3 regions of the Streptomyces sp. NPDC015532 genome follow, and region 2 is predicted to be linked to each of the others. Evidence: riboswitches for the same ligand, from Rfam matches in the RefSeq annotation. Region 2 holds a riboswitch; each other region holds the start of a gene.
The links. A riboswitch is a leader RNA that binds a small molecule or an ion and turns the genes downstream of it on or off. The one in region 2 is predicted to bind thiamine pyrophosphate.
Positions count from the first base shown of each region.

Region 1: it holds a riboswitch for thiamine pyrophosphate, as region 2 does, so the genes downstream of both, thiO (glycine oxidase ThiO) here and ACF07B_RS29325 (purine-cytosine permease family protein) in region 2, are expected to answer to the same signal.
Region 3: it holds a riboswitch for thiamine pyrophosphate, as region 2 does, so the genes downstream of both, thiC (phosphomethylpyrimidine synthase ThiC) here and ACF07B_RS29325 (purine-cytosine permease family protein) in region 2, are expected to answer to the same signal.

Region 1 covers NZ_JBIBSY010000001.1:1,077,337-1,087,377, forward strand. The annotation lists gene pknB (Stk1 family PASTA domain-containing Ser/Thr kinase) at 1-1,235, opposite strand, end outside; gene ACF07B_RS04560 (thiazole synthase) at 1,527-2,321, opposite strand; gene thiS (sulfur carrier protein ThiS) at 2,325-2,525, opposite strand; gene thiO (glycine oxidase ThiO) at 2,522-3,688, opposite strand; TPP riboswitch at 3,686-3,798, opposite strand; gene ACF07B_RS04575 (hypothetical protein) at 3,851-4,228, shown strand; gene ACF07B_RS04580 (NAD(P)/FAD-dependent oxidoreductase) at 4,261-5,499, shown strand; gene ACF07B_RS04585 (Rv2175c family DNA-binding protein) at 5,564-5,935, shown strand; gene thiE (thiamine phosphate synthase) at 6,029-6,688, shown strand; gene metF (methylenetetrahydrofolate reductase [NAD(P)H]) at 6,827-7,750, shown strand; gene ACF07B_RS04600 (hypothetical protein) at 7,807-8,820, shown strand; gene ACF07B_RS04605 (phytoene desaturase family protein) at 8,870-10,041, opposite strand, start outside.
Region 2 covers NZ_JBIBSY010000011.1:233,198-243,238, reverse strand. The annotation lists gene ACF07B_RS29345 (phosphatase PAP2 family protein) at 1-431, shown strand, start outside; gene ACF07B_RS29340 (hypothetical protein) at 404-1,012, opposite strand; gene ACF07B_RS29335 (phospholipase) at 1,155-2,522, opposite strand; gene ACF07B_RS29330 (alpha/beta fold hydrolase) at 2,827-3,648, opposite strand; TPP riboswitch at 3,997-4,091, shown strand; gene ACF07B_RS29325 (purine-cytosine permease family protein) at 4,083-5,483, shown strand; gene thiD (bifunctional hydroxymethylpyrimidine kinase/phosphomethylpyrimidine kinase) at 5,549-6,346, shown strand; gene gndA (NADP-dependent phosphogluconate dehydrogenase) at 6,710-8,152, shown strand; gene ACF07B_RS29310 (hypothetical protein) at 8,545-9,129, shown strand; gene ACF07B_RS29305 (cyclic nucleotide-binding domain-containing protein) at 9,556-10,020, shown strand.
Region 3 covers NZ_JBIBSY010000005.1:183,789-193,829, forward strand. The annotation lists gene ACF07B_RS18330 (hypothetical protein) at 103-966, shown strand; gene ACF07B_RS18335 (VWA domain-containing protein) at 1,236-2,723, opposite strand; gene ACF07B_RS18340 (LysR family transcriptional regulator) at 2,720-3,652, opposite strand; gene ACF07B_RS18345 (VOC family protein) at 3,880-4,275, shown strand; gene thiC (phosphomethylpyrimidine synthase ThiC) at 4,334-6,154, opposite strand; TPP riboswitch at 6,147-6,303, opposite strand; gene ACF07B_RS18355 (YibE/F family protein) at 6,375-7,883, shown strand; gene ACF07B_RS18360 (SsgA family sporulation/cell division regulator) at 7,968-8,405, opposite strand; gene ACF07B_RS18365 (IclR family transcriptional regulator) at 8,507-9,400, opposite strand; gene ACF07B_RS18370 (DUF5326 family protein) at 9,789-10,001, opposite strand.

The sequences.
Region 1 (10,041 bases), on a different contig from region 2:
TGCTTGACCTGCTTGACGTCCAGTCCGGCGCCCTGGAGCTGGGTCCTGGCCTGCTGCTCCGTCTTCGCCAGGACGGGCGGGACCTTGGTGAACTGGCCCGAGTTGATGTACCAGACACCCGCGCCGAGGCCGAGCACCAGCACGATCGCGGCGACGACCAGCATCATCCCGCGCCGCGGCCGCGTCCCCGGAACCTGCGGCGGCCCGACCGGCGCGGTGGTGAAGGGGCTGCTCTGCTCGAACCGGCTGGTCCGGTCGAGGGCGTTGTCGTCCTCGTTCACGGGCAGCAGGCGGGGGACGGACAGCGAGCGCGGGATCACGCTCGTACGGTCGTCGGCGTTGTCGTGGCCCACGGACAGCGCGCCCGGCGGCACGGCGTCGAGCTGCTCGGCGGTGAGACCGGCCCGGGCTTCGAGGACCTGGCCGAGCAGGGTCACCGCGTCGGCCGGGCGGACCTCGGGATTGCGGGCCGTGGCCGCGGTGACCAGCTCGTCTAGCGGGTACGCCATGCCCGGCACGGCGGCCGACGGAGGCGGCACGTCCTCGTGGAGGTGCTGGTAGAGCACCTGAGCGGCGGAGTCGGCGGTGTGCGGCTTGGCGCCGGTGAGCATTTCGTAGAGGACGACCCCGCAGGCGTAGACGTCGACCCGGGTGTCGGAGGTGCCGTGCTCGATCTGCTCGGGGGCGAGGTACGACACGGTGCCGAGGACGGCGCCCGTCGTACTGGTCACCGTGTCCACGGCGCGGACGAGACCGAAGTCCGCGACCTTGACCCGGCCGTCGTCCCCTATCAGGACGTTCTCCGGCTTCATGTCGCGGTGCACGAACCCGGCGCGGTGGGCCGCGCCGAGGGCGGCGAGCACCGGCTCCAGGATGTCCAGCGCGGCCCGGGGCTGGAGCGCGCCGCGCTCGCGCAGCACGTCGCGCAGGGTGCACCCGGCGATGTACTCCATGGCCAGATAGACGTACGACCCGTCCGCCCCCTGGTCGAAGACCTGCACCACATTGGGGTGCGCCAGCCGTGCCACCGACTTGGCCTCGCGGATGAAGCGCTCGACGAACGAGACGTCCGCGGCCAGCGTCGGGTGCATCACCTTGAGCGCGAGCACGCGGTCCAGACGGGTGTCCAAGGCCCTGTAGACCGTGGCCATCCCGCCGACCGCGATCCGTGCGTCGACGCGATAGCGGCCGTCGAGCACGTGTCCGACAAGCGGGTCCTGAAGGGTCGTATCCACGCAGGTGAGTCTACGAGCCGCCACTGTCACGAGGTCCCGTTCGGCCGATACAGGGGCTCGACTGCAGCCGAGCTGTGACGCACACCGCCCGCCCGAATATCTGTTCGTAGGGCAGATGTCCGATCAGGCCCTGTCTGTCACCGCAAGGCCACAACGCGACAACCCGCACGCCGGACCGGCCAAAAACCGCCGAGGAATCCGACGCCGAATCCGACACCGAGACCGAGGCAGGAACCGGCGCGCGAGCCGCCGCGCATCCGACGAGCGCATCCGGCGGCGCGGGGGCCTCGGTCAGAACGCCGGGCGCTCGGGGTCCAGTGCCGCCCTGCCCTCCACCGGAGAGGACGCCGTGGCGAAGTGCCGCCGGGGGATGCGCCCGGCCCGCCGCGCCAGACGCCCCGCCTCCACCGCGTGCCGCATGGCCTCCGCCATCAGGACCGGCTCCTGGGCCCGGGTCACCGCCGAGGCCAGCATCACCCCCGCGCACCCCAGCTCCATCGCGAGCGCGGCGTCCGACGCCGTGCCCGCTCCCGCGTCCAGGATCACCGGCACGCGCGCGTGCTCGACGATCAGCTCGAAGTTGTGCGGGTTGCGGATCCCGAGCCCGGACCCGATGGGCGAGCCGAGCGGCATGATCGCCGCACAGCCGACGTCCTCCAGCTTCCGCGCCAGCACCGGGTCGTCGTTCGTGTAAGGCAGCACGGTGAAGCCGTCGTCGACCAGCGTCTCCGCCGCGTCGAGCAGCTCGATCGGATCGGGCAGCAGAGTCCGCTCGTCGGCGATGACCTCCAGCTTGACCAGATCGGTCCCCAGCGCCTCGCGCGCCAGACGGGCGGTCAGCACGGCCTCGCCCGCGGTGTAGCAGCCCGCCGTGTTCGGCAGGACACGGATGTTCAGCCGGCCGAGCACCGACAGGACCGAGCCGTGCACCGAGGCGTCCACGCGCCGCATCGCGACCGTCGTCAGCTCCGTGCCGGACGCCACCAGGGAACGCTCCAGCACGTCGAGGCTGGGCGCGCCGCCCGTCCCCATGATCAGCCGGGACGCGTAGGTCGTACCGCCGAGGACGAAGGGGTCGTCTGCCATGGGTCAGCCTCCTTGGACGGCGGTGAGGACTTCGACGCGGTCGCCCTCGGCGAGCGAGGTGGACGGCCACTGCGCGCGCGGGACGACGGTTTCGTTGAGGGCCGCGGCCACCCCGGACGACGACGGCGTGAGGGTCGCGACGAGCGTGTCGAGAGCGGTTCCCTCGGCGATCCGCCGCCGCTCCCCGTTGACGACGATGTTCATACGTGCAGCTCCGTGCGGGCCGTGGCGCCGAAGCGCAGGGGGGTGAACGGGCGGGCTTCGGCGGGGAGTTCACCGGTGGCAAGGGCGTGGGCCAGCACGTCACCGGTCACCGGCGTCAGGAGCACACCGTTGCGGTGGTGTCCGGTGGCCAGCAGCAGCCCGTCCAGCGCGCTCGGACCGAGCAGCGGCGCGTTGTCGGGCGAGCAGGGGCGCAGCCCCGCGCGGGTCTCGGTGAGCGGCAGCTCGGTGATCCCGGGGACCAGCTCGTGGGCGTCGCGCAGCAGTTCGTACACGCCGCCCGCCGTCACCGTGGTGTCCCAGCCCAGCTCCTCGCTGGTCGCGCCCACCACGAGCTCGCCGTTCTCGCGCGGCACCAGGTAGACGTGGCTGCCGCGCACCACGGCCCGCACGGTGCGATGGAGGAAGGGCGCGTACCGCCCCGGCACGGTCAGCCGCAGCACCTGCCCCTTGACCGGGCGCACCGGCGGTACGACGTCGTCGGGGACGCCCGCCAGGCGCCCGCTGAGGCTGCCCCCGGCGAGCACCACCTGACCCGCGCCGAGTCCGGTGCCGTCCGCGGTGAGGACCCCGGCGGCCCGCTCCCGTACGACGCTCAGACGCTCCGCCCAGGTCCGGTGCATGACCACCCCGGCCCGCTCGCACGCCGTGACCAGGGCTGCCGCGAGGCGCCGCGGGTCGATCTGGTGGTCGCCGTCCACCCGCAGACCCCCGCGCACGCCGGGCGCGAGCATGGGCTCCAGCCTGCGGCACTCACGGCCGCTCAGCCACTCCGACTCCAGCCCCGACCGGACCTGCAGCGCGTGCAGTTCGCGCAGATGGGCACGGTCGTCGGCGTCCAGCGCGACGGCCAGCGTGCCGCTCCGCCGGTAGCCGAGGTCCTGGCCGGTGGCCTCGGTGAGCTCGGCGGCGAAGTCCGGATAGCGGCGCGCCGAGGCGAGGTTGAGGCCCAGCAGGGTCTCCTCGCCGAAGTGCAGCTCGGTCACGGCGGCCAGCATCCCGGCCGCGACCTGCGCGGCCCCGCCGCCCGGCTCGGGGTCCACGAGGGCGGTCGTGAACCCGCGCCGCGCGGCCCGCCAGGCCGTCACCAGACCGATGATTCCGCCCCCGACGACGAGGACGTCCGACGAACGTGCAGACGGCATGGGCGTCCAGCCCCTCCCTTCGCCGGCATGACCCGGATCAGGTTCGTACGGTCGGAGGCCGTCCAGCCTCCCTCTCAGCCCGGTGCGTCCGGGCTCCCGCGAGTGCTTTACGTTGGCCACCCTAGCCCGCCCCCGACCGTCTCAGTAAGGGAGCCTCCGCCCATGGCGCGACCGCTCGACGGCCTCTTGCTCGCCCCCGTCGCCGACCAGGCGCCGGGCCAGGTGGGTACCCGCACCCGGTTCACCTACCACGAGGAGGACGGCGTGGTGTGGGCCGACTACACGGGCGGCGACGTCGTCCGCGGACACCTCGTCGGCACCCGCGAGGGCGACCGCCTCGACTTCCGGTACGTACAGCTCGGACGCGACGGGACCACCGCGTCCGGCCACTGCGTGTCCCTCGTCGTGGAACTGCCCGACGGGCGCCTGCGGCTGGAGGAGACCTGGACGTGGGAGTCCCGGCCGGGCACCGGGACGAGCGTGGTGGAGGAACCGCGCGGGACCTGTCGTGTGGACCAGGTCACCGAGCCCGTCCACTGACTGACGAATGGTCAGGTGTCTATGGTGATCAGGTGAGCGATCAGACGCAGGCACAGGCACCGTCGCAGAGGCCCGCGGCACGACGGGTCGTCGTGGCGGGCGCGGGCATGGCCGGGGTGCAGACCGCGGTCGCCCTGCGCGAACAGGGCTTCACCGGCACCGTCACGCTGATCGGCGCGGAGCCGCATCAGCCGTACGACCGGCCGCCGCTGTCCAAGGCCGTCCTGCTCGGCAAGGCCGAGGGCTCCGCCTTCGACGTCGACTTCGAGGCCCTGGACATCGACCTCAGACTGGGCAGCGAGGCGCTCGGCGTGCGCCCCGGCGACCACGAACTGGACACGGACGCGGGGCCCGTCCCGTACGACGTCCTGGTCGTCGCCACCGGCGCCGAACCGATCCGGCTCCCCGGCGCCGAAGGCGTGCCCGGCGTGCATCTGCTGCGCACCCTGGACGACGCCGACCGGCTGCGCCCGGTTCTCGCCCGGCAGCACGACATCGTGGTGGTCGGAGCGGGCTGGATCGGCGCCGAGTTCGCCACGGCCGCGCGTGAGGCCGGCTGCGCGGTCACGGTCGTCGAGGCCGCCGACCGGCCGCTCGCCGAGGCGCTGCCGGCCGAGGTGGCCGCGCCGATGGCCGCCTGGTACGCGGACAGCGGGGCCTCGCTGCGGACCCGCGCGCGCGTGGAGCGCGTCGAGCCCGGCGCGGTCGTCCTGGACGACGGCTCCCGGGTGCCCGCGGACGCCGTCGTGGTCGGGATCGGCGCACGGCCCGCCACGGCCTGGATCGCCGGCTCCGGCATCGAACTCGGCGCCCACCGCGAGATCGTCGCCGACGACCACCTGCGCACCTCCCTGCCGGACGTCTACGCGGTCGGCGACTGCGCCTCCTTCCCGTCCGGACGCTACGAGGAACGCCTCCTCGTCCACCACTGGGACAACGCCCTCCAGGGCCCGCGCACGGTCGCCCTGAACATCGTCGGCGAGACGCCCGCCGCCTACGACCCCGTGCCGTACTTCTGGTCCGAGCAGTTCGGCCGTTTCGTGCAGTACGCCGGCCACCACACGTCCGCCGACACCCTGGTCTGGCGCGGCGCCCCCTCGGGCGCCTCCTGGTCGGTGTGCTGGCTGCGCGAGACACGGCTCGTCGCCCTCCTGGCGGTGGGCCGCCCGAGGGACCTCGCCCAGGGCCGCAAGCTGATCGAGGCGGGCGCCACCATGGATCCGGAGCTGCTCGCGGACGCGTCGAGGCCGCTGAAGGCCGCCGCGACCTGATCCGTCACCCCAGGTCGGACGCCCTCGGCTTCCGACTGTCGGTGCGGGATGGCACGCTTGTCCCGTGACCGAGATTGACGCAAAGATCGATGCTCTCGTCCCCGCCTGGCTCACCCTCCCCGACATCGCCGAACAGTTCGGCGTCGAGGTGACGCGCGTCCGGCAGCTGGTCAAGGACGGCCAGCTGATCGCCGTACGCCGTGGTGAGAACCGTGCGCTGCACGTCCCCGCCGATTTCATCGACGTGGACGAACAGAAGGTCGTCAAGGGCCTGGCCGGCACCCTGACGCTCCTGAGGGACGACGGCTTCTCCGACGAAGAGGCCCTCGAATGGCTCTTCACCCCCGACCCGAGCCTGCCCGGCACCCCCGCGCAGGCTCTGAGCGAGAATCGCGGCACGGAGGTGAAGCGCCGCGCCCAGGCGCTCGCCGTCTGACCTGAACGCGACCGTCCGGCACGGGGAGCGCGACGCCGGGAGCATCCCGGCCGCCGCGCTCCCCGCGCACCGAACAAACGGGGGGAACCACACATGCCCGAGAACGCCGGCCCGACCGTGCGGAGCCGCCTCGCCGACGCCCGCGTCTACCTGTGCACCGACGCCCGCAGGCGTCAGGGCGACCTCGCCGAGTTCCTCGACGCGGTCCTGGCGGGCGGCGTCGACATCGTGCAGCTGCGCGACAAGGGCATGGAGGCGGGGGAGGAGCTGGAGCACCTCCAGGTCTTCGCGGACGCCTGCGCCCGGCACGGCAGACTTCTCGCGGTCAACGACCGTGCGGACGTGGCCCACGCCGCCCGAGCCGACGTCCTGCACCTGGGCCAGGGAGACCTCCCGGTTCCCGCGGCCCGCGCGATCCTCGGCGACGAGGTGCTCATCGGCCGTTCCACGCACTCCGCCTCCGAGGCCGGCGCCGCCGCCGTCCAGGAGGGCGTGGACTACTTCTGCACCGGCCCCTGCTGGCCCACCCCCACGAAGCCCGGCCGCCACGCCCCCGGCCTCGACCTGGTCCGCGGCACGGCGGCCCTCGGCACGGACCGCCCCTGGTTCGCGATCGGCGGCATCGACCTCGGCCGGCTGGACGAGGTGCTCGAAGCGGGCGCCCGCCGCGTCGTCGTCGTACGGGCGATCACCGAGGCGGACGACCCGGGCGGGGCGGCGGCGGAATTCGCGAAGCGGCTGCGCACGGCGTAGACCCGTCGGCCGTCCGCGGGGAGGGTCCCGGGGAGTCCCGGCGAGGCCCCTGTCCGAGGGGTGGACAAGAAATCGACAGATCGGACAAAAGTCAGCGGTTCGGTTGGGTGACCGACGCCCTCTGGCTAACCTGCGAGTATGGCCCTTGGATCTGCTTCCACCAGGACTGATCACGCACGCACCGTGCGCGACATGCTCGCGACCGGCAAACAGACCTATTCCTTCGAGTTCTCGGCGCCGAAGACTCCGAAGGGCGAGCGGAACCTGTGGAACGCCCTGCGGCGGGTCGAGGCCGTGGCTCCCGACTTCGTCTCCGTGACCTACGGGGCCGGCGGCTCCACGCGGGCCGGCACGGTCAAGGAGACCGAGCAGATCGTCCTCGACACGACCCTCACCCCGGTCGCGCACCTCACCGCGGTCAATCACTCCATCGCGGAACTGCGCAACATCATCGGGCAGTACGCGGACGCGGGCATCCGCAACATGCTCGCCGTGCGCGGCGACCCGCCCGGCGACCCCATGGGCGACTGGGTGCCCCACCCCAAGGGGCTGACCTACGCGGCCGAACTGGTGCGCCTCATCAAGGAATCCGGCGACTTCTGCGTCGGGGTCGCGGCCTTCCCCGAGATGCACCCCCGGTCCACGGAGTGGGATCTGGACGTCTCCCACTTCGTCGACAAGTGCCGCGCCGGCGCCGACTACGCCATCACGCAGATGTTCTTCCAGCCCGAGTCCTACCTCCGTCTGCGTGACCGTGTGGACGCGGCGGGTTGCGCGACACCGGTCATCCCCGAAGTCATGCCCGTGACAAGTGTGAAGATGTTGGAACGTCTGCCCAAACTCTCGAATGCTTCGTTCCCGGACGCCCTGAAAGAGCGGATCCTCACAGTCAAAGACGATCCGGCGGCTGTACGCTCCATGGGGATCGAGTTCGCGACGGAGTTCTGCGCGAGGCTGCTGACCGAGGGAGTCCCCGGGCTGCACTTCATCACGCTCAACAACTCCACGGCGACGCTGGAAATCTACGAGAATCTGGGCCTGCATCACCCGCAGCAGGCCTAGACCGGTCGCACCCACGTACGACACACTGCGTAGCGGCCACTGGGAGAGGGGCGTACATGGGCTTGACGGTCCTCTATCTGGCATTCGGCATTGTCGCGCTGTGGCTGCTCGGCGAAGTGCTGCTGCAGTACAAGGCGCGGCTGCGCTTCCGGCTGCTCGCCTTCGTCGGCTTCCTCGGTGTGGTCCTCGGCGTACTGATGCACTCGGTCGTGGTCATCGGTCTCGGCGCGGCCGCCTTCACGGTCGGCCAGACCTATGTGACGCTGTCGTTCCGCCAGGGCTTCGCGCAGGGCTGGGCCATCAAGGGCCCCGCCGTGGAGGACAAGCCCGGCAAGCTCAGCAAGCGCCGCCGTGGCGAGCCGGAGGAGGCGGACCCGGCGGAGGAGAACTCCGGCCCCGAAGAGGTCGAGGTGGCCGCCTACCGGCGCGAGGACCAGTTCGCCGACGAGGACGACGTCTTCACGCCCGCCCCGTCCGACCGGTTCGCGCCCCCGGAGCAGGCCGAGCCCGCTGCCGCCGAGCCGGCCTCGGTGTACGAGCCGCAGCCGCTGCCCGAGGACACCGGCTCCTACGGTGTCTACGACTCCGGCGCCTACGCCGCCGCCAATGACCAGTCCTACGCCGGCGCGTCCCCGTCCCAGGATCAGCAGGCCTACGCGACGGGCCAGAACCAGCAGGTCTACGACACGGGCCAGAACCAGCAGGCCTACGCGTACGACGGCTACACGGGCTACGACCAGCAGCAGCAACAGCAGTACGGCTACGGCACCGGCCAGCAGCAGTACGCCACCTACACGGACCCGTACACCGGTCAGCAGACCTACACGGGCGCCACGTACGACCAGACCGCCTACAACAACGGCGGCGACCAGCAGCAGTACGCGCAGCAGCAGAACTACACCCAGGACCAGTACGCCACCGGCACGTACGGTGGCGAGACCCCGGCCGGGGGCGTCTGGGTGCCGCAGCAGCGCACCGACGAGTACGGCGGCGAAGTCCCGCCTGAGCAGCAGCAGTACCCGTACCAGGGCAACGGCAGCGCCGGGTACGACGAGCAGTACCGCTACTGACCGGCAGGCCCGCGGCGAGGGCCTCCCGCACCGCCGCCCGCCGGCAGGCTCACTGCGAGCCCTGGAACTCCGGCCCCTCCACGATCAGTCCGGCCACCAGAGCCCCCGACATGCCGGCGTGCGGCAGACCGCCGCCGGGGTGTGCCCAGCCTCCGGCAGCGAAGAGCCCCGGTATCCGCGTGGTGTTCGACGGGTGCAGCAGCCGGCCGTCCGCCGCGGCGAGCGCCGGGGCCGGAACCGCGCCGCCCTCCGCACCGGTCGCCTCCGCGATGTCGGCCGGGGTGCGGACCTCGTGCCACAGGAGCCGGGCGCGCAGACCGGGCAGGGCCCGCTCGGCGGCGTCGAGAACCCGCTCCACATCCTCCCCGGACACCTGGGCGCCGGACGGGACCGTGACGGTCAGCGTGACGGCCTCGTGCCCCGTGTCCGGGACGAGCGCCGGGTCGTCAGGACGTGCCACCACGACGGTCGGCGCCGCGGGGACGCCCGGACGCTCCCCGAAGAGCCGGTCCAGCTCACCGTCGCGGTCGGCCGAGTGGACCACCGTCCGGTGCGCCGTCCCGGCGGGCCGTCCGCCGCGCAGCGCGAGCAGCAGCGTCAGTCTGCTGGTCATGCCGGGCCGCGGCGGCACCTCGTCACCGCCGCGGAGCGCCGCCCCGTCGACGAGACCGTCCAGGGCACCCGGCGCCACGCCCGCCACCACGAAGTCGGCCCCCTCGAACATGTCTCCCCCGGATCCGGAGGCGGCGGAGCCGTGCCGGGAGAGCTCCACACCGACGACCCGGCCGTCCTTCTCGACGATCCGCTCGACGGGGGTCCCGAAACGGAACTCGACCCCGCGCTCCAGACACCGCTCGTACACGGCGCGCGCCAGCTCCCGGATGCCACCGCGCACGTACCAGGTGCCGAAGGCGTGGTCCATGTACGGCAGCACGGCGGCGCTCGCCGGGGCCGCGCGCGGATCCAGCCCGTACACCAGGGCGTGGCTCTCCAGGAGGGCCCTCAGACGCGGGTCGCGCAGCTCCCAGGCGGCGACCTCGGCGAGGGTCCCGGCCCGGCGGGTGCGCAGCAGCTTCCTGTGCGGCACCGAGGGGTAGGGCTCGCGCTCGGCCAGCACCGTCCAGTTCGGCCACAGCGGCTCTTCCAGGAGCGGCCGGCGCGAGCGGTCCCAGGCCTCCCGGGCCCGCACCAGGAACTCGCCCCACCGCTCGCCCGCGCCGT
Region 2 (10,041 bases):
GAGCCTTCGTCCTGCTCGTCGGCTGCTGGGCCGTGCTCGTCGGCTTGTCACGCGTCTATCTGGGCGTCCACTGGTTCTCCGACGTCGTGGGCGGCTGGCTGTTCGCCGTCTGCTGGCTGAGCCTGCTCCTGTACGTCCTCGCGCGGTTCTTCCCCGGCATCCACTCCACGATGACGGCGGCCCCTCACCGCGAAGACCCCACGACGGGATCAGATGCCGTCACGATGGACGTGGGCGTCCGAGCCCTTCATCAACGTCCCCGCGCGGAGGACAGCCGGTTGTCCGTGAGGGCGTCGGCCGGGAGCCGGACGGCCGGACACAGGCAGCAGTCCTCGAAACGCCGGACCGTCTCGGCATCAAGGATCCGGCTTCGGGTCCTGGCGGCCGGCCGACGGGGCGGGCCTCACTCGACGCCCGGCGGAAATCCGTAGATGCCGTCGTCCACGGGTGCCCCCTCCGGGATGTCCAGAGGACAGATTCCCCAGTTCCGCGCGATGGCCATGACATGCTGTTCATCCGGCATGGCGGCACGCCAGTCGTCGCTCTCGGCTTCGCTCCAGTTCTCCCAGCCCTCCTCCAGCCACCGCTCCCCGACGCCCAGTCGGCGCTCGATCTCGGTGGGCTCACCGAACCGCAGGGGCACATCACCGGCGCAGCCGTGAAAGCAATAGGCCCGGACCACTCGGCCGGCCTCCACCCTCGCCCAGGCGTGATACTCACCGATGCGATCCGTGCTGAAGTACTGAAGGTCGCCGAAGCGCCGGCCGAGCACTCCGAGCCAGTCCAGGATGGCGGGACCGTCGCCGTCGCGTCCGTTGTCGAGGTGGACCCGGCCGTGGGCCAGCGTCCAGCCGTCCACGGGGGACGCCACGAAGACGCCCCGCTTGTACGCCGCTTCGGACCCTGTCTCCCAGTCCATCGCCACGCGCCCGACCAGCCCGAGCGCGTCGGCGACTGCCCTGCTGTCGGCGCCGGGCACGGCGAGCCAGGACGTCTTGTAGCCCATACCCATGGTGATCCCCTCCCACGTCTGAGGGTGGAGCCTGCCGCACGGTACCGACATCCGCCGTCGGGCGCCCCGGCCACGCCCCTGCGACCCGCCCGGGACCCCTCCCTCCCGGGGTGCCCTCGGCGGGGCTCGCGGTGGCGCCCGGCTACGGATAGACGTACGTGTTCAGCGTGTTCACCGCGGAGCCGGGATCACCCAGGTCGTAGCGGTCGACCGCGAGGTAGTTGGGCTTCTTGCGGGCGGCCGGCTCACAGAAGCGGCGGGCCCGGTCGGCGAGTTTGGTGTTGTCCGTGCCGGCGGTCCCGGAGATCGTGACGTCGCGGAAGTGATTCATGACGAAGAGAGGGCGGAAGCCGTTCTCCGTGCGGGTGAGCGGTACGTTCGTGCCCGCGTCGTACCAGCGGCTGTAGCAGGACCAGTCGGAGGAGCCGAGGCCCGAGCCCATCGACCAGTAGTTCTCGACGGTCCACTCACGCTGGTACATGACACCGAAGCTGTCCCGGGTCAGTCCGGCGGACTCGTCGGACGAGCGGCTGTGGTCGGTGAAGATGAGCATGCGGTGTCCTGCGGCGGTCAGATCAGCGAGCTTCGGCCAGCCGTTCTCGCGCACGCCGGTCGCGTCGGGACGGTAGAGGACGTCGGACAGACCGTTCACGCGGGCGAGTTCGGAACGCAGGACACCCGGATCGACGTAGTCCTCCAGGAACACGGTGACGAACTGGTCGGGGTGCCGCTTGAGGAAGTCGACCATGCGCTGGAGGTCGACCCAGAGCGCGACCGGCCTGCTGACGAGGGTGCAGCTGTTGTGACACAGGATCGCACCGTCGGGGGTCTGGTGCAGGTCGAGCATGAACCCTCGCACGCCGTCGGCGAGTTGCTGATCGATACCGCGTTTCTGATTGGGTACGAAGTTGACGAAGGGCGGGGCGAATCCGCCGTCCACGCCGTTGGCGTAGGCGTTGTGGGCGGTGAGGAACGTGACCTGGTCCAGGGTTCGTTGATCCTGGGGCGGCATCGGCCGGGTCACGGGCTGGGCCGGGGTGAGGTACCAGGAGGCGAGAGCGCCGGCCGAGCCGATGGCCAGCTGGGCCGGGTAGTTGGAGCCCGAGGACCTGTCGGTGACCGTCAAGTACCGTTCCGAACCCGGGGCTTTGAGCGTGTACCGGTCGGTGCCGCCCGGCGTCACCTCCCAGGCGGCGTCGGCGCTCGTACAGGCCACGGTCCGGGCCTGGTCGCCCGAGCGGCCCAGGCAACTGCCCGCGCTGTCCGTGCTTTCGAGCACGGAGGAGGAACCGCTCTGGCGCAGCGTCCACTGCTGGCGGTCCTCGTTTCCCCTGGGGTTGTGCTGGACGACCGCGCCCGCGCTGTCGGCGGCGTTCAGTCCCGTGACGGCGCTCTGGACGAAATAGGTTCCCGCAACGGGGACTTGGGCGGCACCGGCTGGCGCGGGGACGGCGAAAACGGAGCCCAGTACGGCGGTGGCGGCGAGCAGGGAGCGTCGGCTCGGTCTCATGGCACGTGATCCCTTCCTGTGGGGAGCATGAGCATGCCATGCAGAGACCCGGCGTCGGGGGACAGCGGTCGGATCGCGTCACGGGACGTGGCCCCACCCCGGTCCTGGCCCTCACCTCGGCCCCCGGTCCGTCCCCGCCCTGGGCCCGGCCTCGCCCCCGGTCCGCCCCGGCCCGGCCCCGCGCGGCCCGCCCCGGACACGGTGTCGCCCGGGCGGCGACGCATGCCCCCGAGAGCCCCCTCGCATCACCTCCGACGCGGCTCGGACGGACCGCCGTTCACCCTCCGCGCGAGGTCAGGTGCCCTTACCGCGTGCCGGGATGCTCGATCCGCGTGACGAACGCGGTGATGTCGGCGACCACGCGTTCGGGCTGCTCCCAGTGGAGGCAGTGGCCGGTCTCGGGGTAGGCGAGGAACTCCGCGCCGTGCACCGCGTCCAGGATGGTCTGCTGGTCCTCCCGGGGCAGGAACTCGTCCTGTTCACCCCAGATGACGAGTGTGGGCACCAGGATGCCCGCGAGCGTCGCGCGGAGATCGGCGTCGAGGAGTCCGCGGGCCGTGTCCTTCCAGACGTACGCGGGAAGCTTCAGATTCTCCTCCACCATGGTCTCCACGAACCCCCGGGCGATCGGGCGGGTCACCGTGCCGGCCAGGAAGTCCTCGACGAACGCGCGGGGCACGGGATCGGTCAGCTCCTCCACGGCGCCGGCCAGCCTGGTCACCGCCGGTTTGTCCGTGAGGGTGCCGGGGACACCGAGCAGCACCAGGCCCGCGATGCGGTCGGGGTGGCTGCCTGCGACGATCCGGGCCGGTACGCCGCCGCTGGACGCCCCGACCAGGACGGCCCGGGGGATGTCGACCGCGTTCAGGAAGTCCACGAGGTCGGCGGCGAAGTCGTCCGGGCCGTAGCCCTCCGGGGGCCGGCCGGCGTCGCCGTGCCCGCGCTGCGTGGGCGCGTATCCGTGCAGGGACGCCGGAAGGCGCCGCAGGAGGGGTTCGAAGGACCACCAGGAGTCGGCCAGACCGTGCACGAAGACGACCGGCGTACCACTGGGATAGCCGGCCTCGGCGTACGGCAGGACGAGACCTTCCCCCACCTGCGCGGACTTCAGGGAGATCACGGTCACGGCACCCTGCCTCCTTCCGCCCGGCCGCCGGGTCCGGGACCCGGGAGCGAAGAGCGAGCGGCGATCACTTCCGACAGTACCGAGGGGCGGCACACGCCGCGCTGCGAACCGGCCCGGTCGCGCCGTTCGAATGAACCGGAGCGCGCGCGGGCGCGCTCCGGCCCGGGTGTGTGACCCCATGAGGCGACGCCTTCGAAGAGGCGCCGGGGTCACGGGCCCCGGACGGCTCCCGGACGGTCCGGTCCGTGTCCCGGTGGTGGCGCCGCCCTCCGCGCACGGGAGCCGAGCACGGGTTCCGCCCGGGGACCCACTGCCGCTCGGTCGCGAGGAGCGGTTAGTGTGTCCGTCGTACCGGACACGGGGTGCCCCGTCCGAGGGCTGAGATCACACCCGTCGAACCTGAACCAGTTCATACTGGCGGAGGGATGTCTTCCATGCCATGGGCGCATGTTCCCGGCGGGCTGCCCGCCGACACCCGGCCTGCCGTCTTCGACGGACGGATGCCCGCCGCACCCGGTGACCTTCGGGTGGAGGGGCACGGCATCGAGCCGGTCCCCGAGAGCAACCGGTACGGCGGGGCCGGGCGCCTGTTCACCGTCTGGTTCGCCCCGAACCTGACGATGACGGGCGTGTTCACCGGCACCATCGGGATCGCGCTGGGCCTGGACTTCGGCACCGCGCTCGCCGCGGTCGTCCTCGGAACCGTGTTCGGCGCCCTGCCCACCGCCTACCTCAGCACCTGGGGCGGACTCACCGGCACCGGCCAACTCCCGCTCGCACAGCTCGCGTTCGGCCGGGCGGTGGTGCTGCCCGGGATGCTCCAGTGGCTGTCCTCGGTCGCCTGGGACGCGTTGATCGGCCTCTTCGGCGGGGATGCGCTGGCGCGGCTGTGCGGCTGGCCGTTCTGGCTCGGCGTGCTGGTCATGATGGCCGCTCAGGGGGCCCTGGGTGTCCTCGGCTACGAAGCCGTCCACCGCCTGCAGATCGTCATGACGTTCGTGCTCGCCGTGGCCTTCGCGGCGATCGCCTGGCGGATGCTCGACGGGGTCCACCCCGCGACGACCGGGTCCGCGACGGGCGCCGACCGCGCCGGCGCGTTCGTGCTCACCAGCACCATCGCGCTGAGCCTCTCGCTGTCCTGGGCGCCGTACGCCGGTGACTTCAGCCGCTATCTGCCGCGTTCGACGTCCCGGCCGCGGATGTTCTGGTGCACCTTGCTCGGGCTCGTCGCGTCCTTCGTCGGTGTGCAGGTCCTCGGGCTGTGGGGCGCGTCGGTGCTGACCGACCAGACAGCGGCGGGCGTGGACGCGTTGCTGGGCGGTGGCGCCGCAGGAGCGTTCGGGCTGCTGGCCGTGGCACTCGCCGCGGTGTGCAGCAACGCGATGAACGACTACAGCGGTTCGTTGGCCCTCCAGACCCTGGGTGTGCGGATTCCGCGCCCGTTGGCGGCCGCCCTGGCCGCGGCGCTCGGCTTCCCGCTGGTGCTGTGGATGCACGCCGCCGACACGACGGCCCGCTTCCAGAACGTGCTGTTGTTCGTGGGCTATTGGATTCCCGGGTTCGTCGCCATCGTCGTCGTCGACTGGATCGCCCGGGGGCGGGAGCGCGGGGACGCCCCGGTCGACGTCGCCGCCGAGATGTCCCGTCCGCGCTCCGCATGGCCGTCGCTGGTGGCCTTCGTGGCGGCATTCGGCGCGGCCGTGCCGTTCATGGACACGGGCCTGTACGTCGGTCCGGTGGCCGACGCGCTGCACGGCGCCGACCTCTCCTACTACGTCGCGTTCCTCGTCGCCCTCGCCCTCTACGCCCCGCTGCGGCTGCGCCGCCGCGTCTGAGGGCCGCCCGTCGCTCCGCCGGTCCAGGGCTTCGGGCCCGTGGCCGTATCCGAGAGGAACACCTCATGCCCACCCCGCCGCGCGTCCTGACGATCGCCGGCTCCGATTCCGGCGGAGGCGCGGGAATCCAGGCCGACTTGAAGACCATGCTCGCGCTGGGCGCCCACGGGATGAGCGTGCTCACCGCCGTGACCGCGCAGAACTCCGTGGGTGTGCAGGGGGCTTGGGAGCTGTCCGAGGAGGCGGTACGGGCCCAGTACCGCAGTGTCGTCGACGACATCGGCGTCCAGGCCGTGAAGACGGGGATGCTCTCGTCGCCCGGACTGGTCGCCACCGTCGCCGAGTTGCTGTCGGACGTGGGCGCCCCGGTCGTCGTGGACCCGGTGAGCGTCTCCAAGCACGGGGACCGGCTGCTGGCCGACGACGCGCTGGACGCCGTACGGACCCGGTTGCTGCCGCGGGCGACCGTGGCCACCCCGAATCTCGACGAGGTCGCTCAGCTCACCGGGCTGAAGGTGGACGACGAGACGGACATGCGCCGGGCCGCCGGGCTGCTGCTCGCCTTCGGTCCCCGGTGGGTGCTGGTGAAAGGGGGTCATCTGCCGGGCCAGGCCGTCGATCTGCTCACCGACGGAACGGCCGAGCACTGGCTGCGGGCGCCCCGCCACGACAACCGGCACACGCACGGCACGGGGTGCACGCTCGCCTCGGCCATCGCGGTGGGCCTGGCCGAGGGACTCTCGGTACCGGAGGCCGTACGACGGGCCAAGGCGTACGTGACCGCCGCGATCGAGGCCGGTTTCGCGCTCGGTGCCGGTATCGGACCGGTGGACCACGGGTGGCGACAGCGCCGGAACGGCTGACCCGGCCCGACGTCAGCCCGTCGTTCGGCACGACCCCTCCTGTCCGGGCCGCCGCCAGCGATCCCGGCGCGACCGCCCTCTTCCCGGCCGCCGGCCGTCGTTCGGGGACGACCGCGCCTCCTTCCGGCACCGGCCGTCCGGGCAGCCGGACGCCGGCCGAACCAACGGCTCCGCACGGCGGTGCGATGCTCCCGCGCGGCCATGTCCGTCCGGCGCCCGAAGGTCCGTCCCGCGGTCCGGAACACCTCCTGGCGCGAAAGGTGAACACCTCGGCCCCTCCCGGCGTACTGATCGGCACAGCGACAGTCGTCTGCCCGCCCGTCAGGTACGCGGACAGGCAGATCCGGATCCAAGGAGCAGACCATGAAGGCGACCGCGCAGATCGGCGTCACAGGGCTCGCGGTGATGGGCCGCAACCTGGCCCGCAACTTCGCCCGGAACGGCTACACCGTCGCCGTCCACAACCGCACCCCCGCGCGCACCAAGGCACTGGTCGAGGAGTTCGGGCACGAGGGCGCCTTCGTCGCGGCCGAGTCGGCCGAGGACTTCGTCGCGGCGCTGGAACGCCCCCGACGCCTCATGATCATGGTGCAGGCGGGTGCCGCCACCGACGCCGTCATCGAGGAGTTCGCCCCGCTGCTCGAAGACGGCGACATGATCATCGACGGGGGCAACGCCCACTTCAGTGACACCCGTCGTCGTGAGCAGTCGCTGCGCGAACGCGGCATCCACTTCGTCGGCGCGGGTGTGTCCGGCGGCGAGGAGGGCGCCCTCAACGGGCCGAGCATCATGCCGGGCGGCTCCCCCGAGTCGTACGCCTCGCTGGGCCCGATGTTCGAGTCGATCAGTGCCAAGGTGGACGGCGAGCCCTGCGCCACGCACATCGGCACCGACGGTGCCGGGCACTTCGTCAAGATGGTGCACAACGGCATCGAGTACGCCGACATGCAGCTCATCGGTGAGGCCTACGACCTGCTCCGGCGCGTCGGCGGCTACACGCCGCAGCAGATCGCGGAGATCTTCCGGCGCTGGAACAAGGGCCGCCTCGACTCGTACCTCATCGAGATCACCGCCGAGGTCCTGGCGCACACGGACGCCGCCACGGGTGAGCCGTTCGTCGACGTCGTGGTGGACGCCGCGGGGCAGAAGGGCACCGGCCGCTGGACCGTGCAGACCGCCCTGGACCTCGGCTCCCCGGTCACCGCCATCGCGCAGGCGACCTTCGCCCGCGCCGCCTCCAGCCAGGACGGACTGCGCTCCGCCTACCGCGGCCTGCCCGGCGGCACCCACTGGGAGCTGTCGGGAACGGAGGCCGAGCGCTTCACCAGCCAGGTGGAACACGCCCTGTATGCCTCGAAGTTGATCGCCTACGACCAGGGCTGGAAGATGATCCTGGACGCGGCGGCCGAGTACGGCTGGGACATCGACCTCGGTGAGGTGGCGAAGATCTGGCGCGGCGGCTGCATCATCCGCGCGGCGTTCCTCGACCGTATCCGCGCCGCGTACGCCGTCGATCCGGGCCTGGTCAGCCTGCTCTCCGACGCGGGGTTCGCCACCGAGATCAAGGACGCCCAGGTCCCGTGGCGCGAGGTCGTCTCCACGGCCACCCGCAGAGGCGTGCCGGTGCCCGCGTTCTCGGCCGCCCTGTCCTACTACGACACCCTGCGCGCCGACCGGCTGCCCGCCGCCCTCACCCAGGGCCAGCGCGACTTCTTCGGTGCCCACACCTACCGGCGCACCGACCGCCAGGGCAGCTTCCACACGCTGTGGGGCGAGGCGTCCCGCAACGAGACCGAGGTCCTGTGACCGCCACCGGTCGATGAGTGAGCGAGGGGCGGGCCGTACCTCCGTGATGACGGAGATACGGCCCGCCCCTCTCCCTCTTTGACGCCGGGGGTCTCCCGTCGCGCCGGTCCGGACGTGATGTCCCTCGTGTCGGGTCTGTTCGGGTATGAGCCGTCGGATCGCTCCGGGAGGGTGTCTCGGTGAGCGGGGCGGCCCGGTATCCAAGGCGGACATTTTCGCGTCGACGGCTCGTTCGGTACGTGCGTCGATGTCGCCATCCCCGCCCTGACCGGGGCAGATGCCGCGCGCCGGGGCCTTCCGCTCTCCGCCGCGGGACCGGGCGGCCTCTGCCACCGCTCGCGCGCTCCGCGATCCCCTTGCACTGTTGGGGTGTAACGAGGAGGTGCGGTGCCATGCGCGGAGCACAGGGTGCGAGGCAGTGGTGCTGGCGCTGGCGGAGGAATCCGCTGCGTCGCCGTGACGACGTCTTCGAGGCGTGGATCGTACTGATCGTCTGGATGGTGATGGTGCTGGGAGGCACCCTCGCCGGCCTGGCGACCGCCCACGCCGCCGACGAGTCCTTCACGCGGCTGCGCCACGACCGGCACGCCATCCCGGCCGTACTGGTCAGCAGTACGGAAAGGTCGATACCCGCCGGAGAGGGCTCGGCCTACGACCATGTCCGGGCGACGGTCCGCTGGAACGCGCCGGACGGGACACCACACGTCGGCAGCGCCCTGGTGGAATCCGGGCACAAGGCCGGATCGCACGTGGTGATCTGGACGGACGCGCGGGGCCGGCCCACCACGGCACCGCCGACCACGAGCGCCGCGGCCACCGAGGCCACCCTGCTGGGCGTCGCCGCGGCCGTGGCCCTGGGCGGCCTGGTCTTCGGCGCGGGCGGCCTCGCCCGGTGGCGGCTCGACCAGCGGCGCTACCGCCGGTGGGAGCGCGAGTGGGAGCGGCTCGGGCCGCAGTGGGGGCACAAGACTCCCTGACCGAGGTGGGTCCGTTCCCATGGTCGAGACCCCTTGTCCCCGGCAGGCGTCAACCAGCCTGTGCGGTACGGGACTTCACGTCTCCCGGACGGTGTCGCCGTCCGGGAGACGCTCGGCGGTGGTGAAGGGGTCCCGGAGGCGTTCAACAGTGACCGGGTCCCGGGGGCGTTCGGCGGTGACCGGGTTCCGGGGGCGTTCGGCGGTGACCGGGTTCCGGGGCGTTCGGCGGTGACGGGGGCCGGGGCGGTCATGGCGCCGAGGACGCGCGGCGGGGCCTCGCGGAGCCGGCATTCCGCTTCCGCGGAAGCCCTCGGTCCCGGCCGGTGCCATGCGGCCCATGACCGGGGCCGCATGGCCCATGGCGGCGGGCGCGCCTCGGGCGGAGATTGGAGGCGGAAGGGTCGCGCGCCAGGAAGAGGCAGGATCATGAACACTTCCACCACATCCACCATGTTGCGGGCGCTGCCCGCCCACCAGCAGGAACGGCTGCTGGCCATGGCCCGCGAGGTGTCGTTCCCCGAGGGCACCCGGCTGTTCGAGGAAGGCCGTCACGCGGACCGGTTCTGGATCATCCGGACCGGGACGGTGTCCCTCGACCTGCGGGTCCCGGGCCGCCGTGCGGCCGTCATCGAGATCCTCGGTCACAACGAACTCGTCGGCTGGTCCTGGCTGTTCGCCCCGCACATCTGGCATCTGGGCGCCGAGGCGACGAGCCCGGTCCGCGCCTACGAGTTCGATGCCGAGGACGTCCGGGCCCTGTGCCGCGACGATCCCGAACTGGGCATGGCCGTGGCCCAGTGGGCGGGCGAGATCGTCGGCCACCGGCTCCAGTCGGCCCGGACCCGGCTGCTGGACCTGTACGCCCCCTACGGCAGCGGCAGCGCGCGCTGACCGCCGGCGCCGGGCGGGTCG
Region 3 (10,041 bases), on a different contig from region 2:
CCGTCACCGCTCTACCATCGGCTTATCCGTAGCAGGCTCCCCTCCGTTTCTGCCCAACGGCTCGTCAGCGTGCGAGCCATCAGCCCTACGGAGCATCGGGGGATGCAGATGAACAGCGTTCCGCAGCACCTGCTGAGCGAGGACCGCCAGGAATACGAGCGGATCCTCGATGAGGCGCTGCGCTCCGCACCACACCGCCCGGAACTCGCCGCTGTCGGCCAGCGGCTCAACCTCGAACAACTGCGCACCATGGCGCTCAACGCCACAGCCCTCATCACGACGGCCGCGTCGGACGAGTACGCGCACTATGTGAAGGTCCGCAGCGAACTGCGCCGACCGGTGCGGTCCGCTGTCGTGAGCGAGGAAACCGGCTCCACGGAGCCGGGCACGACCGTGTTGGGGCTCGCCGCCACCGTGGGGGAGGTCACCGAGACCGCCGGAGCGGGCGCGGTCGCCGTCGTCGCGGTGCTCGCCCCCGTCCTCGCCGGGACAGCGGCGCTGATCTTCCTGCTCGTGGGCTACGTCCTGAGGATGCTCGATCCCGAGCCGGCCGTCGCCAGAACCCTCCTGACCACAGGATGGGTCTTCGGCGCGATCACGGCGGCCGCCATTCTGGTCGCCGCGGCCGGACTGCTGCTGACCGCCCTGCGCAACAGCTCGTCCTCCTTCCAGGCCGAAGCGGGCGACGAGCTGACCGGTCAGGTCACCCGGGCCAAGGAGGCCTGGCGTGACGCCCTGCTGGAGCGCGGCATCCTGCCGTTCCTCCGGGAGGCCCTCGCGGACCCGGGCTCGGCGGCCCTGAGCCGCCCCGCACCGGCCCCCACCAGCCGCATTCCGCACCTCGGGTACGGCAGGCCGGGGTTCAGCAGCCCCGACGACGGACCGGCGGCGGGCCCGCGCCCGAGCTTCTCCAGCCCGGACTTCTCCAGCCCGGACTTCGGGGGCCCTGAACACCAGCCCGAGTGACCCGGCCGGCCGACGGCCGGGTCCGAGGCAGGAGAGGGCCCGCGCGGGTGCGCGGGCCCGTACGCCCTTACCGGTGCGGGCCCTTGCCGGTGCGGCCGTTGCCGGCTGTCGCGGGCGCGTCCGTACGGCTGTGGCAGGGCACTGCCCGCCGTAGCCCGCCGCGGGCGCCGGTGCTCCCGTGCACGGCCGTGGCGCGGGCGGTCCCTGGGCCCGTGGCGCGGGCTTCTCCACACCCGTCTCCGGGCGTCCTGCGCTGTTCTCGGGGTGTCTCAGATGATGCCGAGCCGCCGCGCCTCCTTCGTCCACGACGGGAACTCGGACAGCAACCGGTCGTAGAGATCCGGATCCGGTACGTCGCTGATGTCGTCGACCGCGAAGAAGCCCACGTTGTCGACGCGTCGGCCCGGCAGGGTGTCGAACCGCTCCAGAACGCCGTAGTTCGAGCGCCCCAGTCCGACGAACTGCCAGAAGACCGGCTCGTCCACCGCCTCCCGCAGTTCCTTCTCGATCTCCTTGTCGCGGTAGACGCCTCCGTCGGAGAAGAAGAGCACCAACGTGGGATCGGCGGACGGGTGCTCGCGGACGAACGTCCGGACCTCGGCGATCACCTTCTGCTCCTCGTTCTGGATGCCGACCGCCCGCATGTCCACCTGTCCCGGCAGCAGGCCCTTCTTCGGCTTCTTCCTTCTGAACAAGGTCAGTTCACCCACCCGGACATGACGTTCCAGCCACTCCGGCAGATCGCCCAGGGCGAGGTCCGGCAGTCGGGCCGGGTTCGACGCGAAGGTCCACGCCTGCATCTCCCCGTCGTCGTCCAGCTGGGCCGCCACCGCGGCCATCCGTTCCACCACATCGGCCACGACGCCCTTGGAGTACAGGAACGACATCGACCCGGAAGCGTCCAGGACCAGGATGACGCGGGCCCTGACGCCCACGGCCCCGTGCTTGCGCAGACTGACCGCCACCTGCTCCTTGCGCAGGGAGAGCCGCTTGCGCATGTCGACGGGCAACCGCTCCTCACCTTTGACGAGACGAGGGGCCGAGCCGGGAGCCGGGGGTGCCTGGGGCACCGGAGGAACGGGCGCGTTCGGGAATGCCGGTGCCTGCGGGGGTGGTGGGGGGACGGGCGCGATCGGGCGTGCCGGGACCGGCGAGGGCGTCGGTGCCACCGCGGAGGCTCCGGCGGGAGCGCTCCTCGTGTCCGTGCTCCCGGCCGTGCCCGGCTCCTCGTCCACGCTGATCCCGAAATCGGTGGCCAGGCCCGCGAGCCCGGAGGCGTACCCCTGGCCCACCGCGCGGAACTTCCACTGCCCTCCCCGCAGATACAGCTCGCCTCCGATGAACGCCGTCTCCGTCGTCGCCTCCATCTCGAAGACCGCCAGTTCCTGCCCGGTTCCGGCATCGAGGAGCCGCAGTCTCAGACCTGACAGCTGGCCGAAGGTGCCCCCGTCGGCGGAGGCGCCCAGGACCACGCGCTGGATCTCCGGCTCCAGGGCACGCAGATCCACCTCGACGGTGTCCGTCGTCCCGTCCCCCTCCCGCCGCTTGCCCGAGTGGTGCACGGCGCCCGAGGCATGCCTGGGCTGGTTGTAGAAGACGAAGTCACCGTCGTCACGCACCCGCCCGTCCGCTCGGAGCAGCAGGGCCGAGGCATCGGCGTCCGGCGCACCGGGGCCTCCTGACCAGCCGAGTACGACCCGCACCTGCTGCGCGGCGACGGGAAGGTTGGCGCCCTTGCTCATCGATGTCGGTGTCATGCGTCCAGTCTCCCCGCAGAAGCCGTCGGTGGATCCGACCGATACGCCCGCGCGGGAGAAGCGCCGGTCGCGTCCGTCGCGGCCCGTACGAACGCGCGCAGCCGCTCGGTGGTGTTGCCCTCCATCCACACCAGTCCCCGTTCGATCGGCTGCGCGTCGTGCAGGGGTACGTAGGCGACGTCGGGCCGCGGGTAGTACTGCCGTGAGTGCTCGCCGACCGGGAGGACGCCCCGGCCCATCGCGACCAGGGTCAGCATTTCGGAGAACGACCCGCCGGCCGGCCCCTTCGGAACGGCTCTGCCCGAGGGGGTGCGGTCCGGTGTGCGGTCCTGTTTGAACGTCGCCGAGGTCACCTGGGGGTACTGCACCACGGGATGTTCCGCCAGCACCTCCAGGGACAGCCGCTCCTCACCGGCCAGCGGATGACCTGCCGGGACGGCCAGGACTCGTCTCTCCCGCAGCAGAGCCGGTCCGCGGGCCATTCCGTCGAAGGGGAACGAGGCCAGCAGCACGTCGACCGAACCGTCCAGCAGACTCGCCCGGGAGTTGGAGAGCTGGACCTCCCGCACGTCGACACGGCAGTCCGGGTGACGCTCACCGAACAGGCCGACCGCCTTGAGGAGCGTGGGCGCCGTCCACTCACCGAGGAAGGCGACCCGCAGCTCTCCGGTGACGCCCCGGCCGGCGTCGGCCGCCCTGCGCAGCGCCGCCTCCATCCCGGCGACCAGGGGCGCCAGATCGTCCGCCAGCTGTCTGCCGATCGGGGTGAGCCGGACGGAACGGCTGGTGCGTTCGAACAGCAGGGCTCCGACTCTGCGCTCCAGCGCCTTGATCACCTGGCTGACACGCCCGGTCGTGACCAGCAGCCGCGCGGCGGTCCGGCCGAAGTGCAGTTCCTCGGCCAGCGTCAGAAAGATCTCGGTCTCCATTCGCTCCAGCATGAAACCCCCGGCGTTAAATCTGACTCAACGGTCGTACAGCGATCATGCCTTGATGGCGGCCGTCCCACGGCGGATCGTAGAAGTCGTCCACCCGGCCGCGGGAGAGCCCACTGGCTCCCCGGCCGGCCGGGCGCACAGCGGCTCCGCGCCCGGTTCCGTCCACCCGTACGCCCACCACCTCCGTGGCTTCGCCACGCCATCGCCCTGGAGACGACATGACCGCGCTGCGCGTGAAGGCCTTCGACCACCTGGTCCTCAATGTCGAGGACGTCGAACGGTCCCTGGACTTCTACACCGGACTTCTGGGCCTCGAACCCGTACGCGTCGCCGAATGGCGGTCCGGCCAGGCCCCGTTCCCGTCCGTGAGGATCACGGCGGAAACCATCATCGACCTGATCACCCATACCCCTGGCGGGTCCAACGTCGACCACATCTGTCTCACCGTGGAACCTCTGGACTGGGACCAGGTCATCGCGTCGGGATCCTTCACCGTGCTCGAGGGGCCCGTGGAACGCTTCGGCGCGCGGGGAAACGCCACCTCGGTCTACGTCCAGGACCCGGACGGCAACACCGTCGAACTGCGCTGGTACCCGCAGGACGTCACCCCGTGACCCTGCCGAGGGCGGCGGTCCGGGTGTGTGCCCCGGACCGCCGCCCCCTTGGAACAGCTCAGTCGGCCAGCGGCAGGTACACGCGGTTGCCCGCCTCGGCGAACTCCCGGGACTTCTGAAGCATGCCCTCGGAGATCTCCTCGGCGGAGGCGCCGTCGGCCACGTCACCGCCGAACCGCTCGTTGATGCTCTGGCTGATCTTCATCGAGCAGAACTTCGGCCCGCACATGGAACAGAAGTGGGCTGTCTTGGCGGGCTCGGCCGGCAGCGTCTGGTCGTGGAACTCCCGCGCCGTGTCCGGGTCGAGAGCCAGGTTGAACTGGTCCTCCCACCGGAACTCGAAGCGGGCGTCGGAGAGCGCGTCATCCCATTCCTGCGCACCTGGGTGCCCCTTGGCGAGGTCGGCTGCGTGGGCGGCGATCTTGTAGGTGATGACGCCGGTCTTGACGTCGTCACGATCGGGCAGGCCCAAGTGCTCCTTGGGCGTGACGTAGCAGAGCATGGCCGTGCCCCACCAGGCGATCATCGCGGCACCGATGCCGGAAGTGATGTGGTCGTACGCCGGCGCGACGTCCGTCGTCAGCGGACCGAGGGTATAGAACGGAGCTTCATCACAGATCTCCTGCTGAAGGTCGATGTTCTCCTTGATCTTGTGCATCGGGACATGTCCCGGGCCTTCGATCATCGTCTGTACCTGAAAACGCTTCGCGACCCTGTTGAGTTCCCCGAGCGTCCTCAACTCGGCGAATTGCGCCGCGTCGTTGGCGTCCGCGATGGAACCCGGCCGCAGCCCGTCGCCGAGCGAGTAGGTGACGTCGTACGCGGCGAGGATCTCGCAGAGTTCCTCGAAGTTCTCGTACAGGAACGACTCCTTGTGGTGCGCGAGGCACCAGGCGGCCATGATCGAGCCACCGCGCGAGACGATGCCGGTCTTGCGGTTCGCGGTGAGCGGCACGTACGCCAGGCGCACGCCCGCGTGAACCGTCATGTAGTCCACGCCCTGCTCGGCCTGCTCGACGACGGTGTCCTTGTAGATCTCCCAGGTCAGCTCCTCGGCCCGGCCGTCGACCTTCTCCAGCGCCTGATAGAGCGGCACGGTGCCGATGGGGACGGGGGAGTTGCGCAGCACCCATTCACGCGTGGTGTGGATGTTGCGGCCGGTGGACAGGTCCATGACCGTGTCGGCGCCCCAGCGGGTCGCCCAGGTCATCTTCTCGACCTCCTCCTCGATGGAGGAAGTCACAGCGGAATTGCCGATGTTGGCGTTGACCTTCACCAGGAACCGCTTGCCGATGATCATCGGCTCGATCTCCGGATGGTTGATGTTCACGGGCAGCACGGCTCGGCCCGCGGCGATCTCCTCCCGCACGACCTCGGGGGCGACGTTCTCACGGACCGCCACGAACTCCATCTCGGGCGTGATCTCACCGCGCCGCGCGTAGGCGAGCTGGGTCACCGCCTGCCCGGCCCGCCCCCGGCGCGGCTGGCGCGGCCGGCCCGGGAAGACCGCGTCGAGATTGCGCAGCCCTCCGCGCGGGGACGTGTGCTTGATCCCGTCGTCCTCGGGACGGACGGGACGGCCCGCGTACTCCTCGGTGTCACCGCGGGCGATGATCCAGCTCTCACGCAGCGGTGCCAGCCCCCTGCGGACATCGGTGTCGATGGACGGATCGGTGTACGGGCCGGAGGTGTCGTACAACGTCACCGCCTGCCCGTTGGTGAGGTGCACCTGGCGAACCGGCACCCGCAGATCGGGGCGAGTACCCCCGACGTATGCCTTGTGCCAGCCGATCGACTGCCCGTCCTGGCCGTTCGAGGACGGCGGGGAAACCCCGTCCGTCCGGCTGGAGGCAGGCGTGCGTACATCCTTGTCGGTCATGAGACCTACTCCCTACGCCGGCATTACCCGGTAACAGGTTCAGCGGTCGACGCAGCGGCTTCCGATCGCCGATGTTTCATGTGAAACATCGCGAAGACGGAGGTCAGCGCCCTCTCAGCCCGGTGCTCCGAGCTCCCGCGTGTGCAAAGGTGCCCCCACGCTAGCGTCATGTCTGGCGCGGTGAACAGAGGGCCCTTGACGTTCTTGCGATGATCGGGCGGTGACGACGACCCGGCAGCATCCGTTCCCTCCGCCCGAGCCACCGCGCCGTCCCGGCTCCGACGGCGGCCCTGGGCACGGCTCCGGCATCGGTCATGGACACGAGCAAGAGCACGGGCACGGCCACGGACCGGACGGTGATCATCAGGGTTCGGGCGACGGGCACGGGCCGGGTCCCCGCCGCGGGCACGACGAGCCGGTGAGCGCCGGGCACGGACATTCCCACAGCCACGGCCCCGCGGCGCCGGTCTCCAAGCAGCTGCGCAAGGTCATCGCCGCGGTACTGATCCCCTTCGCGGCCGCGGTCGTCGTGGGTCTCGTGGTGCTGTGGCCCGGCGGCGCGCCGGCCCACGAGCGCACCGGTGTCGGGTTCGACCGGCAGACCCAGCAGGCGACCGTCACGAAGATCGACCAGGTGGACTGCAAGTCCGTGAACGCCTCCTCGGGGGCCGCGACGGGCGGCTCCGCCGCCGGGGATTCCTCCGCTCAGTCCGGGAAGGGGGGAGAGTGCAAGAAGGCGACTGTCCGCATCGACACCGGCAAGGACCAGGGCCGCACGTTCACCGAGGTCGTTCAGCCCGATCAATCACGGCAGTTGCACCAGAGCGAGAAGGTCGTCGTCGCGTACGAACCCTCCGCCCCCAAGGACCTCCAGTACTCGGTCACGGACGCGAACCGGAAGCTGCCCCTGACGCTGCTCGCCGTGATCTTCGCGGTGGTCGTCGTGGTGATCGGCCGGATGCGCGGCATCATGGCGCTGGTCGCCCTGGCCATCAGCTTCGTGATCCTGAACTTCTTCATCCTGCCCGCGATCCTGGAGGGCTCGAACCCGCTGCTCGTGGCCGTCGTCGGGTCCAGTGCGATCATGCTCATCGCGCTCTATATGTGTCACGGTCTGTCGGCCCGGACGTCCGTGGCAGTGGTCGGCACCCTGCTCTCACTGGTGCTGATCGGGCTCCTCGGCTCGGTCTTCATCGACTGGGCCGTGCTGACCGGCAACACCGACGACAGCACCGGCCTGATCCACGGTCTGTACCCGTCCATCGACATGAGCGGCCTGCTGCTGGCCGGCGTCATCATCGGTTCGCTCGGCGTTCTGGACGATGTGACGGTGACGCAGACGTCCGCGGTCTGGGAACTGCACGAGGCGAACCCGACGATGGGCTGGCGCGGCCTGTACCGCGCGGGTATCCGTATCGGCCGCGACCACATCGCGTCGGTCGTCAACACGCTCGTCCTGGCCTACGCGGGCGCCGCGCTGCCGCTCCTGCTGCTCTTCTCGATCGCCCAGAGCAGCGTGGGCACCGTCGCCAACAGCGAACTGGTCGCCGAGGAGATCGTGCGCACGCTGGTCGGATCGATCGGTCTCGTCGCGGCGGTCCCCGTGACGACCGCGCTGGCCGCGCTGGTGGTCGCCGCGGACCGCGAAGGCGGCGCGCCCGTCCCCGCGCAGCCCGCGGCCGACAGGACGCCGGCACGGAGCGGTAAGGGACGCCGCCGCAAGCACTGAGCCCTCACGCAGCGACGCGGAAACCATCCTGCACCGGCGCCCCTTGTGAGGAAGCGTTACGCCGCTTCGCGGGCCGCCGACGCTTCAGCCCGCGCTCTGCTCCTCCGTGAGGATGCGGTCGAGCACCGCGTCGAGCGAGGTGTCGAAACCTTCGAGGGAGCGTTCCTGCCCGAGCGGCACGAGCCTGTCCGTCCGGTCGAGAAACGCGACGAGCGGCGCGGCCCCGGACCGGAACAGCGCGTGATCGCCGCCGACCTGAAGCCGGATCAGCACCTCGCCGAGCGCCTCCGGGTCGGACGGGGCGATGTGCACATCGCCGTCACCACAGGGCCCGCCCACCCCGTCGACAAGCAGTTCCCGCCCGAACGCCCAGGTCACGGGGGCGTCGCCGGGCAAGTGGAAGGTCAGCCGCACGGCGTACGGATCACAGGTCTCGTATCGCAGCTCGACAGGAATGCGGAAGGACAGCTCCTCGGACACGAGGAAGCTCATCATGACCTCTGCCTGCACCGACTCACGCATCGCCTACCCCGTCGTTTGCCGTCGACTGGCCAGGATTCGTCCCACCTGACACTGCTGGAAATATTGCTCAACGTGCATGCCGCATTACAAGGAGTGAGTTTTCAGATACTGATAGAGATGGCGAGTGTTCCTAACAGCCTGCCGACCTCGTCCTGCAGTTGCCGTGCCACGGGCAGCAGCCGGTCGCCCTGGTGGGACGGGAGGGAGAAGGCCACGACCGCGGCCGAACTGCCCGCGGTGACGGGGATCGCCGCGCAGACCGTGCCCAGCGCGTACTCCTGCCGCTCGATCACGGGTTCCATCCGGCCCGCCCGTTCGAGGCGCCGCAGCAGCCGGTCCTCGTCACGCACCGTGTACGGCGTGAGCGTCCGCACCGGGTAGCGGTCGAGGTGGTCACGCCGGGACTTGTCGTCCAGCTGAGCCAGCAGACACTGGCCGACCGCGTGGGCGTGCCCGGTCTCGCGGAAGTCGGCCCACTCCTCGACCGCCGGGTTCGCCGGTGTGTCGACGACACACATGACCTCGATCTCACCGTCACGGTAGACCGCGTAGTACACGGGTGCGCCGATCGCGTCGCGCCAGTGCGCGAGAGTGTCTCTCACCGTGCTGCGACGTTTCTGCCGGGCGCCGCTGCTGCTCAGCCGCTCGGCGGCCTCGCCCAGGAAGAACAGCCCTCTGTCACGCCGCAGATAGCCCTCGTGGACCAGGGTGCGCAGCAGGTGGTAGGCGGTCGGCAACGCCAGCCCTGCCTCCCGGGCGAGCTGCTTGGCGGGGGCGCCCTGCTCCCGCGAGGCGACGGCCTCCAGCAGCCGCATCGCGCGCTGGACCGAGCCGATCAGCGTGGTGGTGTGGGAGTCCAGAGGAGCGGCTTCCGGCTCCGCGGGCAGGGCGCGGGCCCGCCGTGCCGTCCCCGTGTCCGGTGGGAGTGGACCGCCAGGCGCCGCCGGTCCGGTGCGCCCTTTCGCCGGCGCGGTGCGCCGGGCGGGTTCCTCCATCGCCGGATTCCGGGACTGCGCCGGCTCCCTGGACGGAGCCGACGGGCCGTGCGAGAGGGGCGGCTCCCCCGGCGAGGTACGCGGCTGGGCCGGCGGAACGCGTGCCGCCGCGGGCGTTCCCGGTCGCCGGAAGGGTGGAGCGACGGATGGTGCGGGTGCGGTGTCAACCGTGGCCAAGGGGCACTCCGAAGAGCGAGGGGGACCGCCCGTGCGGGGAGTCACGGGAGGGGGCTGTGCGCTGCCCGCGGGGTCGGCCCCCGCGTCGAGTTCCGGACTCTAACGGGCCGTCACCGCTCATACCCGGCCTCACCGGAAACTTCCCCCGGCCGAGGGAACCTTGGGTTCCCTTTCCCCTTTCGCCGTTACCTGCCGCCGGCCCTCCCGCGCCTCACCAGTCGCTGCGCGAGGAGGAACCCGACAGGAACTTCCGCACGATGAAGATGAGCCCGCCGACCAGCGCGACGAAGACGAGCAGCTTGAAGAGCAGACCGATGACGAACCCGACGACGCTCGCTATCAGACCGCCGAACACCACGAGGGCGATGACCGGCACCGCGACCCACTTCACCCACCACGGCATACCGCTGAAGATCTCCTGCATCGCCCTGTCCTTACCTCTCCTCGCCCGTGGCCCCGACGCC